One region of the Arthrobacter sp. MMS18-M83 genome, then DNA from elsewhere that is predicted to be linked to it. Evidence: riboswitches for the same ligand, from Rfam matches in the RefSeq annotation. Region 1 holds a riboswitch; each other region holds the start of a gene.
The links. Region 1 has a riboswitch for S-adenosylmethionine ahead of OW521_RS19460 (aminotransferase class V-fold PLP-dependent enzyme). Riboswitches for the same ligand answer to the same signal wherever they lie in the genome.

Region 1 (5,038 bases):
TCAGCCGCCAAGGTCTCATCAATGCCGTGGTGGTCACCGCAGTGCTGTTCTTCATCGGGGCGGCGGCATCCGCCGTCGGGATCCGGAACCCGGTCTTGGCCCCTGCCGTGACGGAATCTCCGGAAGGACCAGCCCCCGACGACGGCGGGACGGCTGCCCAGCGCGCCTGACCAGTGCTTTCTAAAACACAGCTTCGTCAGCGGTCCGCGAGGACGCAACCTTCGTGCGCGGTATCGGTGGCAACCCAAAGCGCCGACGTGACTTCGTCGGCGAGATCGTAGTCGCGGCTGCCTGGGCCCTTTCCGATCCGGACCACCAGGGCCCCACCGAATGGCTTGCGGCCAATTACCTGGATGTTCGCATCAAGGTCGATTTCCTCGGCAGACAGGTAGCGTAGCAACTCCGGGTTCTCGTCGCTGATCCGGGTGATCTTCCCGGAGTGGCCGTCGTCGAGCTCGATCATCCGGTGTGCATGCGGCAGGGTCACCGAACCGTCCGCGGCGGGGATAGGGTCACCGTGGGGATCGCGTCCGGGATTGCCCAGCTTGGCTGCCATACGATCGATGAAGGTGTCCGAGACGGCGTGCTCAAGCATCTCGGCCTCGTCATGGACTTCGTCCCAGCTGTAGCCCAATTCCCTCACGAGGTACGTCTCGATCAGGCGATGCCTGCGGACCATGCCCAGGGCAAGCTGCATTCCCTGGGGAGTCAAGGTAATGGCGCTGTAGGGCTGGTGGTCCACCAGGCCTTGGTCCTTGAGCTTGCGGACCATCTCCGAGACGGAGGAATTGGCGACGCCTAGCCGGTGCGCCAGCTGCGAGGACGTGATGGGTTTGTCCTGCCACTCCGTGAAGGAGTAGATGACCTTGACGTAGTCCTCGATCGAGGAGGAGGGCGCACTGGTCTTCACGGTTACAAGCCTATCTTGAACCGGCGGCCTCAGGCCTTCCACGCCCGCCAGCTCTGCGTGACGTATGGCAGCGGGACGACCTCGCCCTCCGTATGACCCAAATGCTCGAAGAGATACCACTGGAGGTTCCCCATCACCTTGGCCCGGGTGGCGTCATTCGCCCTCAGATAGTAGCTGCGGGACTTCACCAGTTCGAGGATGTCAGCCGGAGTCACAGGATCCTCCCAATGCGTCACGTGACTTTCGAGGCCCGCAAACTCCGGTCCCACCACAGGCCGGAAGTCCGGTTTGTGGACATCGCCGGCATGCATGATGCGGGACAAGCGGTGGACCCAGGGCACGGACGTGTCTAACTGGTTCCAGATCAAGCCGACAACTCCCCCGGGGCGCAGGATCCGGGCGATCTCGGTGCTGGCTGCGAGGGGATCGCACCAGTGCCAGGCTTGGGCAACGCTGACGACGTCGAATGCTGAGTCCGCCAGTCCAGTTGCCTCGGCCGTTCCCTCCAGGGCGATCACTTGTGGATACATTTTGCGCAGTTGCATGAGCATGTCCGTGGAAGGGTCCACTGCGGAGACGGCCAGGCCGCGCTCTACCAGGAGCGCCGTGAACTTTCCAGTCCCGGCTCCCAGGTCCGCCGCGTCTTGCGCCCCTTCCGGCAGGAGCCAATCGGCTGAATCCGCGGGGTAGCCGGGCCGGACCCGGTCATAGTGCTCCCCGCCGTCCTGGAAGCTCTGACCGAGTTCAAGGCGCCGTTCCTCATAAAGCTTGGGGCCGGCGGACGTGCCTTTGGGTCGCGGGGCCACGCAGGAACTCCTTCGTAGGACGTGAAAAATACCCTACGAATCTATCGCAATCAGTCGGTACTGCAGGGAGCTGCGCCCGCGGTCCCGGGGGTGTTGGGAGCCCACTCCGGGTAGCTGCGGTGGTCGTTCGCAGGGACCCAACGGCCCGCATCCACGACGTAGTCCCAGCCGAGGCCGTTGCTCTTGAGGGCCTGGATGCCTGCGATGAGCCGGGTGGCGTCCTCCAGCCGCGACCCCACGCCGAAACTGGCCCGCAAGGATCCGGACGGGAGGCCTAAGCGCTTGAGCAATGGATGGGCGCAAAAACGCCCGTCGCGGAGGCCAATGCCGTGTTCGGCCGCAAGATAGGCCGCCACGAGGCCTGCGTCATAGCCTTGGAGCGAGAAGTTGACCACGCCGATGGTGTTCTGGGGATCGGTGTCGCTGAAGATCTGGTGGACGGTCACGCCGTCGATCGCATTGAGGCCATCAACCAAATGCGTACGGATGCCGGCTTCGTGGGCATGCCATTCCTCGTGGTCCAGGCTGGCGATGACCTGCGTGGCCCGTGCGAGAGTGGCCGCGCCGAGCACGTTCGGCGAGCCTCCTTCGTGCCTGGCCGGTCCCGTGGCCCAGCTCACGGAGTCAAGGCGTGCTTCGCGGACTGCTCCGCCTCCAGCAAGGTGGGGTGTGCCGGCGTCGAGCCAGTCGGGACGGCCCACCAGGACGCCTGCACCGAACGGCGCATAGAGCTTATGCCCGGAGAAAACCAAGTAGTCAACATCCGCGGCGGTGATATCGATGCGGCGGTGCGGAGCGAGCTGGGCCGCGTCCACAACAATCCGCGCACCGAATTCGTGGGCCAAAGCGGCGAGTTCCTTGATGGGCAGGATCTCGCCCGTCACGTTCGAGGCACCCGTGACTGCCAGGAGGCTGACACCTCCGTGGGAGAGTGCCGTGCGCACATTGGTTACAGTGTCGGCCAAAGTCCCCGCTGCCACAATGCTGCGGTGCGGAACGCCTTGCCACGGCAGGAGATTGGCGTGGTGTTCGATGTCCAGGTAGAGGACTTCGCCAATGTGGCGCCCGTCCGCGACAGGCAGGCAGCCGGCCAGGAGGTTGAGCGAATCGGTGGTGTTGCGAGTGAAAATGACGGAATCGTCTGCCCGGCCGCCAACGAAGTCGCGGACTATGTTGCGGGCGTTTTCATAGACGGAGGTGCTGATTTGCGAGGCATAGCCTGCACCGCGATGGACACTCGCGTAGTAAGGGAGGATCTCGTTGAGATATGCCGAAACTACGGTCAAGGCAGGCGCCGAGGCGCCGTAGTCAAGGTTGGCGTAGCGGACGTGGCCGCCCTGGATCAGGGGCGCTTGCAGCTCTGCGCCAGTCACCGCGGCCAACGGACGGGATGCCGGAGACCGGGATTCACCGCGCTGCTGCACGGCTTCGTTGTGCTGCGGGAGAGCGGGAGAAGTAAACGTGGCTGTGCTCATGGGACCTCACTCAAGAGGGACCCCTGCGTGCAGGGGGTCCGCGCTTGCCGCATCCGTTCCGGACCGGCCGGGTCGTCACCCGGGGCACCCCGCCGCGATGGAGGGTTGCCGGCCAGCAAACCGGGGTTTCGCGCTGGCACTCGTGACCTGTAATGAGACTAGGACACCCGCAAGGCGGGTTCCAATGTGACCGCGATTGTTAAGCGGATTGTTACGATCGCTGGAAAATGTGCCTTCTGCCGAAGAAAAAGTGGCGGACGCCCCGAAAATGGGGGCGTCCGCCGTCGTTTATTCAGTGAATAGAGTGGATTAGAGGAGGTCGTCGAGCTCGGGGTTGAGCCTCTTGAGGACCTCGGAGTGCAGGATCGAGTTGGTAGCGACGGCGTTTCCGCCGAAGGGACCATCCGCGCCATCCAGGGACGTGAAGCGTCCGCCGGCTTCAGTCACGATTGGCACCAAGGCAGCCATGTCGTAGACCTGGAGTTCCGGTTCGGCGGCGATGTCCACGGCGCCCTCGGCCACAAGGCAGTAGGACCAGAAATCGCCGTACGCGCGGCTGCGCCAGACATCGTTCTCAAGGCCCAGGAAGTTGTCGAGCGAGCCGTGCTGCTTCCACTCGGAAAGCTCGGAGTAGGAAAGCGAGGCATCCTCAAGCCGTGACACGTTGGAGACTTTCAGCCGGGTGGCTGCGGCCAGTGATCGGCCCATGTAGGCGCCCGAGCCCTTGGCCGCCCACCAGCGCTTGCCGAGCGCCGGAGCGCTGACAAGTCCCACCACAACTTCGCCCTCGTCCACGAGGGCGATCAGCGTTGCCCAGACGGGCACGCCACGCACGAAGTTCTTGGTCCCGTCGATGGGATCGATGATCCAACGCCTTGCGCCGTGGCCGGTGCTGCCGAATTCTTCGCCAAGGACGGCGTCGCGGGGGCGGGAACGGGAGAGCTGCCCGCGGATTGCCTCCTCGGCAGCCTTGTCGGCATCGGTCACCGGGCTCAGGTCGGGTTTGGTCTCCACCTGAAGGTCCAGTGCCTTGAACCGCTCCATTGTCAGGGAATCGACGGAGTCGGCCAGGACATGGGCCAGCCGCAGGTCGTCGTTGTAGCTCGAATCGGGTTGGGTCATGGTTCCAAACTACCGTCTATTCGCCAGTGAACCGGGGAGGTACCGCGCGGTCAGTTGGCCCTGCTGTTAATTGACCGTGCCCAATTCCTTGGCCTCTTGGACTTCCATGCGGGGGTCCGCGCCAAGGAGCCGACGCAACGACGCCAGGCGGGCGGCGCCGGCCTCGCCGGCATGGCCATCAGCGACCCACGAATCCAAGCCACAACGGACCGCAGAGGCATCGTGTTTGCAACCCCGCTCGCACGATTCCGTTCCGGGTTCCAGATCCGGGAAGGCGTGCAGGATGCGATCCGGGTTCACGTGGGCCAGGCCGAAAGAACGGATGCCGGGCGTATCGATGATCCAGCTGCCGCCAGGGGCGTCGCTGAGCTTCAATGCGAGGGCTGAGGACGAGGTATGACGGCCCCGTCCCGTGACAGCGTTGACCCCACCGGTGGCGCGCTCGGCGCCGGTGAGGGCATTCACCATGGTGGACTTCCCGACGCCGGAGTGGCCCAAGAGAACGGTGACTTTGCCATCGAGATAGTCCCGCAGTTGGCCGACGGCGTCGCCATCAAGCCGGGCGGACAAGCCATCGTCGGAGCGAGCGTCGATTCCGGAGGCCCCTGCATCGGCCGTCCGGCTGATAATGATGGGGAAGCCAAGGCTCACATAGTTCGCGAGCAGTTCCGTGGGATCCTTGACATCCGCTTTGGTGACGAGCAGCAGCGGCTCGATCCCGGCGT
Region 2 (5,038 bases), 1.3 Mb from region 1:
TGTACTGACGGCGGAGGCGATCGCCGAGGTGCCGGCACGCACCCGTTCGTTGACCTCCTCTTGCTGCTCACGACGACGGCGGGACAGCCGAAAATTGCCGAACAACAGGAAGAGGACGAAACCGACGGAAGGGACGAGGAAGACGGCCAGGAGCCAGGCCATGGCCGTGGTGGGACGGCGGTTCCCCGGGATGACCCCAAGCAGCACGATGCGCAGGATGATTTCAGCGATCGCCCACGCGCCCAGGAGCCAGGTCCACTCCATCCCGAGCTGAAAAGGAAACAGCACTCGACAACCCCCACGGTCAAAAGAACTAGCAGTCAGCACAGCCTATCTGGCGCACCGCTGCTGACCTCACGTGCTGCGGGCCAGCACTAAGCTGGAAGCATGACTTTTCCTGCCTCGACGGTCCTCGTTTTCCTGGATCCCGCGTTCGAAAACGGCCGCATCGCCGATTCCAGCCAGCCGCAGCTCATGGCCACGGACCTGGGCGCCACCCGAGGTGACGGCGTCTTCGAATCGCTGCTCGCCCTCGAGGGCCGGGCACGGAAAGTACAGGCCCATTTGAACAGGCTCGAGAGCTCAGCCCGCGCTCTGGACTTGAACATTCCCGATCAAGAGGTATGGCGCAAGGCGATCAACACTGCAATCACCGAATTCCGCGACGCGTTCCCCGCGCCGAGCCCGGCCGAGGACGAAGTAGTCATCAAGCTTCTGGTGACACGCGGCGTCGAAGGCGCTTCGACTCCCACATGCTGGATCCAGGCTTCGCCGTCCCCCGCGGGCAGTCGCCGGCAGCGCGAGACGGGCATCGACGTCGTACTTCTTGACCGCGGCTTCGACACGGATGCGGGCGAGCGCGCCCCCTGGCTGCTGCTCGGTGCCAAGACTTTGTCCTATGCCGTGAACATGGCCGCTCTGCGCTATGCGCACAAGCAAGGCGCGGACGACGCGATCTTCACCTCAACAGACGGCCGAGTCCTAGAAGGCCCGACCTCCACCGTTTTGCTGGCGCATGTTGAAACGGTGGACGACGGCGCCGGTTCCGTGCGCACGGTCAAGCGCCTCATCACTCCGCAACTGGACAGCGGCATCCTCCCCGGCACCTCGCAAGACGCACTTTTCGCAAAAGCGAAGGCGGCCGGCTGGGAGCTCGGCTACGGCCCGTTGGTCCCGAACGACCTGTTCGACGCCGACGCCGTGTGGCTGATCTCAAGCATCAGGCTCATCGCGCCGGTCAACCACATAGATGGCAGGGAGATCGGCACCCCGGCAATGCGCAAGCAGCTCACGGCCGAGCTCAACGAGCTGTTCGCGGGGATTGAATAGGCGCCATCGCGGCACTACTGACTCAGGATCTGCCTCGCCTCTCAGCCACTGGCCGTAATCCTCACCGCGGCGACTTCTCCAGCTCCGGCAGAGGCGGAGGCGCCCGAGTTGGCACGCGCCACATGGATCTGGACGCTGACCGGCCCCGGCTGCAGCTGAACAACTCCCGTGTATGGGGCGGAGCAATCGAACGTCTGGTCCTGTGGGGCCAACCCGGTCCGCGGATCCTGGCCGATGACCATCTGGACCTCCGGAGCACCAACGCAGGCCGCCGTCACGGTGTACGAGCCGGCGGTCTCTACCTTGGTGCTCTTGCTGACTCCGCTGACCGCGCCGCCCACGGCGCCGGAGTCCTCCAGGATCACTGCCCCGGATGCTTGCCCGAGCAGGTGTCTAGCGATAACCAGGTTGTTGGCTTCAAGGGCGGCTGTGGCCTGATCCTTGGTGGGCACCGGGACCCGCGGCGGAGAAGTCCGCATGGGTGCGGCAGCCGGCCGCGGATCACCGGCGTCGGTATATTCACAGCCGGATATCCCGGCGGCGAGCAGCAGCCCCGCCAGCAATACCGCTACCGTTCTGGTTCCCCCATGACCCGACATGAATCCGAGTGTAGCGGGCAGGGTCATTTGGCTCGCTACACTCTATTGTGCCGCCATGGCCGCGGTAGTTAACTAGTTTCGTGAACCCTGCTGGGGGAGGGCGATCTGCCTCTAGGGCCAGCGGCACCCAGCCGGATAAAAACGTCTGATGCGCCGGTTCTGGGGCCGGCGCATCAGGCTTGGGTTGGCGAGGAAACGTTTCCGCCCATTCCACAAGTGGGCTTGAGTCCGTAGGGTGTCGTCATGAGCATTTACATCAGCCCCGACTCCGCTGCATGGTCGCTGACTGCCATGGCGACTGCCGCGTCAGCGGGATCAATCGACGATGCGAATGCCATGTCCAACTTGGTACAGGAAATCTACGAGACAGAAGGTTTCGAAGCCCTGTCAGGCGTGGTTTTTGCCTTAGCTCATCACAACAGCCTCTCGCTGCATGCCTTGGCCACGGCCACCGGGATATCCGTCCACGAGTTGCTCGAAATCCGAAAGCATCAAGGCACTACCTTCCATCATTCACCGTCGTATTTTGTGCAAGAGTCCAAACCATTGCCACGACGGATCCAAGCAAGCCTGGAACCGCTTCCGAGGGAAACCGAGGCCTAGCTCAGCCAGCCACGCTGGGTAAATGCGTGATCCTGCCACATATTTGCAGGGGCATTCGGGTCCCGCAAGGGCCGACGTCGAGCGCTGCTCTTCGCTCGGATCCGCTAGGCCGCCGCCCCGGTTACGGAACATGACGACGGCCGGTGGTGCGGGCCGCCGTCGTGGATGTTATTTTCTTCTTGAGTAATGAGCACCAGCGCGAAGCCCTGACTTGCTGGTCGGCAACCCTCTCTCCGGCGGGGTGCCTCAGGTGACTACTCGGCGTATCGACACTTTCGAACTGCAAGCGTGACTGAGGAGCACCAATGCCTGAACCCACCGAAGAAAAACTCTCCTACCGGCTCATCACGGGTCCCGACACCAAGGAATTCTGCGAGCGGATCTCCACCGCGCTCTCGGAAGGCTACGTGCTGCACGGCAGCCCGGCTGCCACCTTCAACGGCACGGACGTGATCGTGGCGCAGGCCATCGTCCTCCCCGCGGCGATCGCCAGCGCGGATGCGGCAGTCGCATCTGCAGTGGATGCACTCGACGAAGAGTTCGACGGCGAGGGCCACGCATGAGCTACGCAGGCGACCTGAGCCCGCACGACGCCTGGGCCAAACTGGAGCAGGGCGCCATCCTGGTGGACGTCCGCACCGAAGGCGAGTGGGCACACATCGGCATTCCAGACACCAAGGCCACCGAAAACGATCCCCTGTTCATCCAGTGGAACCTTGCCGGCGGGATCCCCAACACGCGTTTCATCGAAGAGCTGACGCAGCAGGCCCCGGAGGCTGATGGCACCGAGCTGGTTTTCCTCTGCCGTTCCGGCCAGCGTTCCATCGCCGCCGCCATCGCCGCAACACAGGCCGGCTACACCGCCTACAACGTGTTGGAGGGCTTTGAAGGCGAGCCTGACCGCTATGGCGAGCGAACCGTCAACGGCTGGAAAAACCGTGGACTTCCGACGAACCTGGGGAACATCTAAGTGACTTTCAATCCTGACGCCGCCGGCTGGAGCCCTGACACCCAGGCAGTCCGCGGTGGCCTTGACCGTACCAATTTCCAGGAGACTTCCGAGGCCGTTTTCCTCAATTCCGGCTTCGTCTACGAGTCCGCGGCAGCAGCCGAGCGCGCGTTCACCGGAGAGGACGAACGCTTCGTCTACTCCCGTTACGGCAACCCCTCCGTGGCCACCTTCCAGGAGCGCCTCCGCCTGCTCGAAGGCACCGAGGCGTGCTTCGCGACGGCGTCGGGCATGTCCGCTGTCTTCACCGCCCTCGGTGCGTTGCTGGCAGCCGGTGACCGGGTGGTTGCCGCGCGCTCACTGTTCGGTTCCTGCTTCGTCATCCTCAACGAGATCCTGCCGCGCTGGGGAGTCGAGACCGTCTTCGTCGACGGGCCGGACCTGGGCCAGTGGCGTGCCGCGTTGTCCGAGCCGACTACGGCAGTGTTCTTCGAGTCGCCGTCGAACCCCATGCAGGAAATCGTCGACATCGCCGCGGTGAGCGAACTGGCCCACGCGGCGGGCGCCACCGTCGTCGTCGACAATGTCTTTGCCACTCCCCTGCTGCAGCGCTGCGGCGATCTGGGCGCGGACGTGATCGTCTACTCGGGCACCAAGCACATCGACGGCCAAGGCCGGGTCCTGGGCGGAGCGATCATGGGCACCAAGGAGTTCATCGACGGTCCCGTCAAGCAGCTCATGCGACACACCGGGCCATCCCTCTCCGCGTTCAACGCCTGGGTCCTGACCAAGGGCCTCGAAACGATGGGGCTGCGCGTGAACCACTCCTCGGCGTCAGCGCTGCGGATCGCGGAATGGCTTGAGCAACAGCCGGCCATCAGCTGGGTCAAGTACCCGCTCTTGAAGTCGCACCCGCAGTACGAGCTCGCCGCGAAGCAAATGAAGGCCGGCGGCACGGTGCTCACCTTCGAACTGCTCGCCTCTGCGGGGCGCTCGGCGAAAGAGGCCGCCTTCGCGCTTTTGGACGGGCTCTCCGTCATCGACATCTCAAACAACCTGGGCGACTCCAAGTCCCTCATCACCCACCCCGCCACCACCACGCACCGTGCCATGGGTCCGGAAGGCCGCGCGGCCATCGGGCTGGCTGACGGTGTGGTACGGCTTTCGGTGGGACTGGAGGATGTGGACGACCTCATCCGGGACCTGGAACGGGCACTCAAGCAGGTCTAGCAGGTGCGGGTTAGCCCCGGCGTGGTTAGCCGGGCGCCTCGCGCCAGTCCTGGCGCACCCAGGTGAGGACAGGCTGCGGCTTCGTGTCGCTCTCGTCCCTCTCTGATCGCATCGTGATCTGAACGGCGTGCTCGACGACGGCGGCCAGCCCGGAGGCGTCGGGCGCCCCGCCGTTGTTCTCGCTCCAGCGATCGGCAACACCACGCTGTTCGATGGCGCCGTTGCCGCGGCTCAGGATGGCTGCCACGCCGGCCTTCGCCAAATCGAATTCACCCTGTTCGGCGAGCACCGGTTCCAGATATTCCACCAGCGACCAGACCACGTCGGC
Region 3 (5,038 bases), 2.2 Mb from region 1:
GGTACATGAGCTGGACCGGATCCTCCACGTGGTCAAGGCCAACCACGTGGCCCAGTTCATGTTGCACCACCGCCGAGACGTAATGGGCACCGCCGGGGACGCCCAGCAGTCCCTTGATCTGCGGCGCGTCCAGTTCCAGGCTTCCTGTCACATAGCTCTTGGGGCCGGAGCCGAAGCTGTACATGGTGCTGCCGCCGGTGCCGATAACGGATCCAGCCAATGCCGGGGCGGCCTCGGGGGTGGTCCACGAAATCAGCAGCGGTGCCCAACGATCCCCGTAGAGGGCCGGTTGGTATGGCTTGCGCTTCTCTGCGGGGTTTTCGGTGCTGGCTCCGTCGTTGACGAATTTGAGGCCCGTGGCTCCAGAGATTTTGGCGATGGCGTCGGCGATGAGCCCCTCGGAGCCGGCAGGGGCCAGGGCCGCATTGACCACATAGTGCAGGGGTCGGCACGGTGAGTAGCCCACGGGTGTGCCGTCGGCGTTGGTGGCCAAGAATTTGTAGGAGTTGCTTGCCACGGCTGGCTTGGCGGGGGAGCCGAGCGCGTGGCCGGCTTCCTCCAGGCCGGGCGGCGGGGTGTCCGGGGCACGCGCGGCTTTTTGCGCCCCTTGCCCGGAATCTGCTCCTTGGGAAGAGTTGTGGCTTGGGGACTGGGCCGAAGGACCCAGGTTCGGAAGCAGGCCAGTGATCCGGGGATCGCCCCGGAGGAAACCACTCGCAAGTACGGCCACGGCCGCGACGATCGCCACGACCATGAGGTTTCGGAACAGTGCGACAGCGGTACTGGGCTGCCGTTGCGGAGGTGGCGGACCGCCGTCGTACCCGTAGTTCGAATGCAAGTCTTCCCCCAAGTCCCTGATTCCCGAGCCCCGAGGGGCCGATGCCACTAACGGATGACAGCGCCGAAAACGAGCCCCAGCCCATACGTGGCCGCGGCCGCACCGAGTCCGATGGCGAGTTGGCGGAGGCCGCGGGTCAGCGGCGAGGTTCCGGACAACAAGCCGACGACGGCGCCAGTCGACAGAAGCGCGATGCCCACCAGCGTACCGGCCACAGCGAGCGCAGCGAAGCCTGTCATGCCGAAGATGAACGGCAGGATCGGCACAATGGCGCCCGAGGCGAAGAAGCAGAAGCTGGAGATGGCGGCGCCCCAAGCGGAGCCAATCGCTTCGTGCTCGTTCACGGTTTCTTCAACCTCGGGATGGAGCGAGAGGCTGGGATCGCAATCGCAGCTGTAGAGGCCCATGCGTTCGGCGGCGCGGTGTTCGGCGGCTTCGTGGGACATGCCCCGGGCCAGGTACACCAGGACGAGCTCATTGTGTTCGATGTCCAGGGACGGGGCTGCGGTCAGCGTCGCCTGGGTGGGGCGGGTGGCCTTGAGGAGCTCCAGTTGCGAGCGGACCGAGACATATTCGCCGGCACCCATGGACAGTGCGCCTGCCAACAGGCCGGCGATACCGCTGAAGAGGACCACGGTTGCGGGCACACCGGTGGCAGCCATGCCCATCACGAGGGAAAGGTTGCTGACCAGGCCGTCGTTGGCACCGAATACCGCGGCGCGGAAGGTGCCGGACAACCTGTTGCGGCCGCGCGTCGCCAGGCCGCGGACAACTTCCTCGTGAATCTGTTCGTCGGCCGCCATTGCCCGGGTTGCCGCTGGATCCTTCGCGTAAGGGGAGCGGCCTTCCGCTCTTTGCGCGAGGGCCAGGACGAACACCGAACCGAAATTCCGCGCCAAGAAGCCAAGCAGCTGGCTACGGATGGAGGCTGCTTTCGGCATGCCTGCGTGTTCGCCGAGGAGCTTGAGCCAGTGTGCCTCATGGCGGCCTTCGGCCTCTGCGAGGGCCAGAAGGATCTCGCGTTCCTCACCATCGCGGCGCTGCGCCAGTTCGCGGTACACGGCGGCCTCGGCACGTTCGTCGGCCAAGTACTGCCGCCAGCGCTTGAGGTCCGACGACGACGGGGGAGTCTTGGTGGCTGCTGCGTCTTGCGATGGACTGCCTGAGTCGAACGGACTGTCTGATTGCGGGGTTTTTGCGTGCGGGTGCACCGGGACTCCTGAGTTGCTGGGGCGGGCTTCATCGCCTCATTGCACGTCCACTTTATCGCCAATTTCCGCGGTTTTTCGGCTGGTAATCCTTACTCGATGTTTTAGGTATGCCTCAAAAACCGGGAGGCTCCCGCTAAGCCTTGACCACCGGAGGGGGCAGTGCTGGGATGGATGGACAGGGTCCACGAATTGGCGGGGTGGCGTGGTGACCGGCTGCCTGATCTGCCTTGGCGATGGGCTCAGCGGCACGTCGAACGGAGGTTGCACCATGGACAGCACCGAGACCCACGCCCGCCACCCCGACCGTCCCACGGTCGAGGCCGATCCCGCCTACGACTACAACGAGGACCTGGAGGTGGACGAGGACTGGGAAGAACAACCCGAGGTCCTCGACGACGACGAACGGCCGGTTCCGCTCGACGTCGACGAACACCGTGAGGTTGGAGAGATCGAATAGCCCCGGCAGCGTCGAATGGCCCCGACTCGCTGAATCTGGGTAGCTAAAACGCGCTCAGGATGAAGTGGCGTTCCACGCCGGCCCGGTGCCCGGTTGCGGCCACCGTCAGCGTGAGCTTCCGTGTGGCCGGGAACCAGCGGGCAGGCTGGACTGCTTGCGAGAGGGCTTGGGTGATGAGCCGCGGCTCGTGATGCCAAAAGCGTTCCAGCCGGCCGTCCACCACGAACGTGATGGAACCCTGGGAGAGGTCGACGCCGGGAATCACCCGGACGAACTCGTCAACCCGCCTGGCCCGGGACGCGGGCAGGGTGCTTGGCTGTGTGGTGTGGCTGGCTGCGGCGGTAGCGCCGGTTTCCAAAGGCATTGCCTTCTCCTGGTGGAGGTGCTCTTGCCCGCTCGGTTGTCTCTGGTCCGGGTCGGGCCGCTTCTTCATCCGAACCACCCGTGAACATGGGGTTGGCGTATGGCAAGTCGGAGCTTGGCGCCACATCTCTTGAAGCTCTTCCTACTGTACAGGCCGGCTCGCCCTGGTGCCTCTGTAGCAAGGACGCCAGGCGTGAAGCGCTCCGGACGAGGCAGCGGCGCCGCAGCCCCTCGAACGAGAAGGTGCGGCGCCGCCGTCGTGATTTATTCTGTGATGCTCAGTGGCTGGCTACCGGGTGGACCTCCAACGGGAGTTCCTCCGTGACCGCACCGGCAACGCGGCGGTCCCAGGCCTCGCGGACCTCGAGCTCCGTGGGAGGCGTGAGGAGGGAGACCACGACGTAGATGAGCAGCGACGCGCCGAGGCCCCAGTAGATGGGATCGTTTGCGTAGACGCCGTCTTCGCTGGGGATGATTCCCGTGGCGTAAGCGATGAGCAAGGCCAAGGTCAGGACCGAGCCGACGGCCATGGACCATGCCGCGGCGATGCCCGTGCCGCGCTTCCAGACCAAGCCACCCAGGATGGCGACCAGGAGGCCGCCCACCAGGATGTCGTAGGCGATGGTCAAGGCAACCACGACGTCTTGCGCCGCCATCGAGATCAACACCGCCACGATGCCCAGGCCAAGGACCCAGTACCGGTTGGCCTTGACGTCGTGCTCGGGGTTTTCGGTGTCGTCGGTGTTGATCGTCTTGCCGAACCAGCTGGCCACGAACGGGACAACGTCAGCGCGGGCCACCGGGGCTGCGGCAATGAGGGCACCGGAGGCGGTGGACATCATGGCGGCGACCGTTGCGGCCATGACCAGGCCCCCGATGCCGATCGGCAGGATGTGCGTTGCCACCTCGGCGTAGACGACGTCCTTGCCAAGCGCTTTGACGTCGATGCTAGGCAGGGCAACCCGTGCGGCCAGACCGATCAGGGCGCCGGCCACGCCGTAAAGGACGCAGTAGATGCCCGCGGTGGCGCCGCCCCAACGGGCCACCTTGGGGATCTTGGCGGTGAAGACGCGCTGCCAGATGTCCTGGCCGATCAGCAGGCCGAGCGTGTGGACCACGAAATACGTGATGATGGTCTGGGCTCCGATGCCGTCCAGCTGGAAGAAGCTGGCGTCAACCCGGGCACGAATGCCGTCGAGGCCGCCCGCGGCGTTGAGGACGAACGGGAGCATGAGGAAGAAGATCCCCACCGTCTTGATGATGAAACTGCACCTGGTCGGCGAGGGTGATGGACCACATGCCGCCGATGGTGGAGTAGACCAGGACGATTGCGCCGCCGACGGCGATGGCGAGCCAGCGCTCCCAGCCGAAGAGGACAACGAAGATGGTGGCGTAGGCGCCCGTGGACGTGGCACACAGCATGAGGGTGTAGGCCAGCATGACGATGCCGGAGGTCTGCGTGGCACGCTGGCCGTAGCGCAGGCTCAGCATCTGGGAGACCGTGTAGATCTTCAGCCGCTGGATGGTGCCGGCGAAAAGCAAGCTCAGGAGGAGAACCCCCGAACCGATGGCCACCACCAGCTGGTGATTGGGGAGAATGGTCCGTGATGTATGCCTGACAAACAACACTTGTTGCCTATGAGGATACGTAGTGATGCGAGTAACAGTCAAGACGCCGACTTCCCCGCGAGACGCTCCGGCGTTGCCAAAAGGCCCGCCATGCCAGCGATCCGGCTACTATTGCTGCAATGACAGGGCCGTAGCAACGGCCTGAAAGGTTCGTGAATGAAGGCTCTCCCCGTTGAACCAAGCAATGTACCCGTTGCCATCGGTTCCAGAATCCGTGCCGCCCGCCAATCGCAGCGGCTCACCATCGAACAGGTCGCGGATGCCACCGGCCTGACCAAGGGTTTCCTGAGCCGCGTCGAGCGGGACCTGACATCGCCGTCGGTTGCTTCCCTTGTGACGCTTTGCCAAGTCCTTTCAGTTTCAATTGGCGAGCTATTTGCCGCCCCCGAAACGCACTTGACCCGGCGGGACGATGGTCCGCGGATTTCGCTCGGTGGGCAGGGGATCGTGGAGCGGCTCCTGACCGCCCGCTCAGAGCGGCGGCTGCAGATTCTGCAGGCAACCATCGAACCCCGGGGCCGCGGAGAAGCCGAGCTTTAC

Region 2: linked by a shared signal. The riboswitch ahead of OW521_RS13535 (DUF1737 domain-containing protein) and the one ahead of OW521_RS19460 (aminotransferase class V-fold PLP-dependent enzyme) in region 1 are both predicted to bind S-adenosylmethionine.
Region 3: linked by a shared signal. The riboswitch ahead of OW521_RS08910 (hypothetical protein) and the one ahead of OW521_RS19460 (aminotransferase class V-fold PLP-dependent enzyme) in region 1 are both predicted to bind S-adenosylmethionine.

What each region holds. Positions count from the first base shown of each region.
Region 1 covers NZ_CP113343.1:4,122,129-4,127,166, forward strand. The annotation lists gene OW521_RS19445 (MFS transporter) at 1-170, shown strand, start outside; gene OW521_RS19450 (metal-dependent transcriptional regulator) at 197-910, opposite strand; gene OW521_RS19455 (class I SAM-dependent methyltransferase) at 940-1,716, opposite strand; gene OW521_RS19460 (aminotransferase class V-fold PLP-dependent enzyme) at 1,767-3,191, opposite strand; SAM riboswitch class IV at 3,227-3,339, opposite strand; gene hisN (histidinol-phosphatase) at 3,501-4,313, opposite strand; gene rsgA (ribosome small subunit-dependent GTPase A) at 4,380-5,038, opposite strand, start outside.
Region 2 covers NZ_CP113343.1:2,856,946-2,861,983, reverse strand. The annotation lists gene cls (cardiolipin synthase) at 1-288, opposite strand, end outside; gene OW521_RS13550 (aminodeoxychorismate lyase) at 388-1,329, shown strand; gene OW521_RS13545 (hypothetical protein) at 1,371-1,955, opposite strand; gene OW521_RS13540 (hypothetical protein) at 2,172-2,531, shown strand; SAM riboswitch class IV at 2,714-2,826, shown strand; gene OW521_RS13535 (DUF1737 domain-containing protein) at 2,837-3,094, shown strand; gene OW521_RS13530 (rhodanese-like domain-containing protein) at 3,091-3,501, shown strand; gene OW521_RS13525 (O-succinylhomoserine sulfhydrylase) at 3,502-4,710, shown strand; gene OW521_RS13520 (glutamate--cysteine ligase 2) at 4,736-5,038, opposite strand, start outside.
Region 3 covers NZ_CP113343.1:1,894,229-1,899,266, reverse strand. The annotation lists gene OW521_RS08925 (matrixin family metalloprotease) at 1-838, opposite strand, end outside; gene OW521_RS08920 (VIT1/CCC1 transporter family protein) at 886-2,049, opposite strand; gene OW521_RS08915 (hypothetical protein) at 2,318-2,506, shown strand; gene OW521_RS08910 (hypothetical protein) at 2,550-2,870, opposite strand; SAM riboswitch class IV at 2,886-3,005, opposite strand; partial or broken gene OW521_RS08905 (sodium:solute symporter family transporter) at 3,148-4,450, opposite strand; gene OW521_RS08900 (helix-turn-helix domain-containing protein) at 4,655-5,038, shown strand, end outside.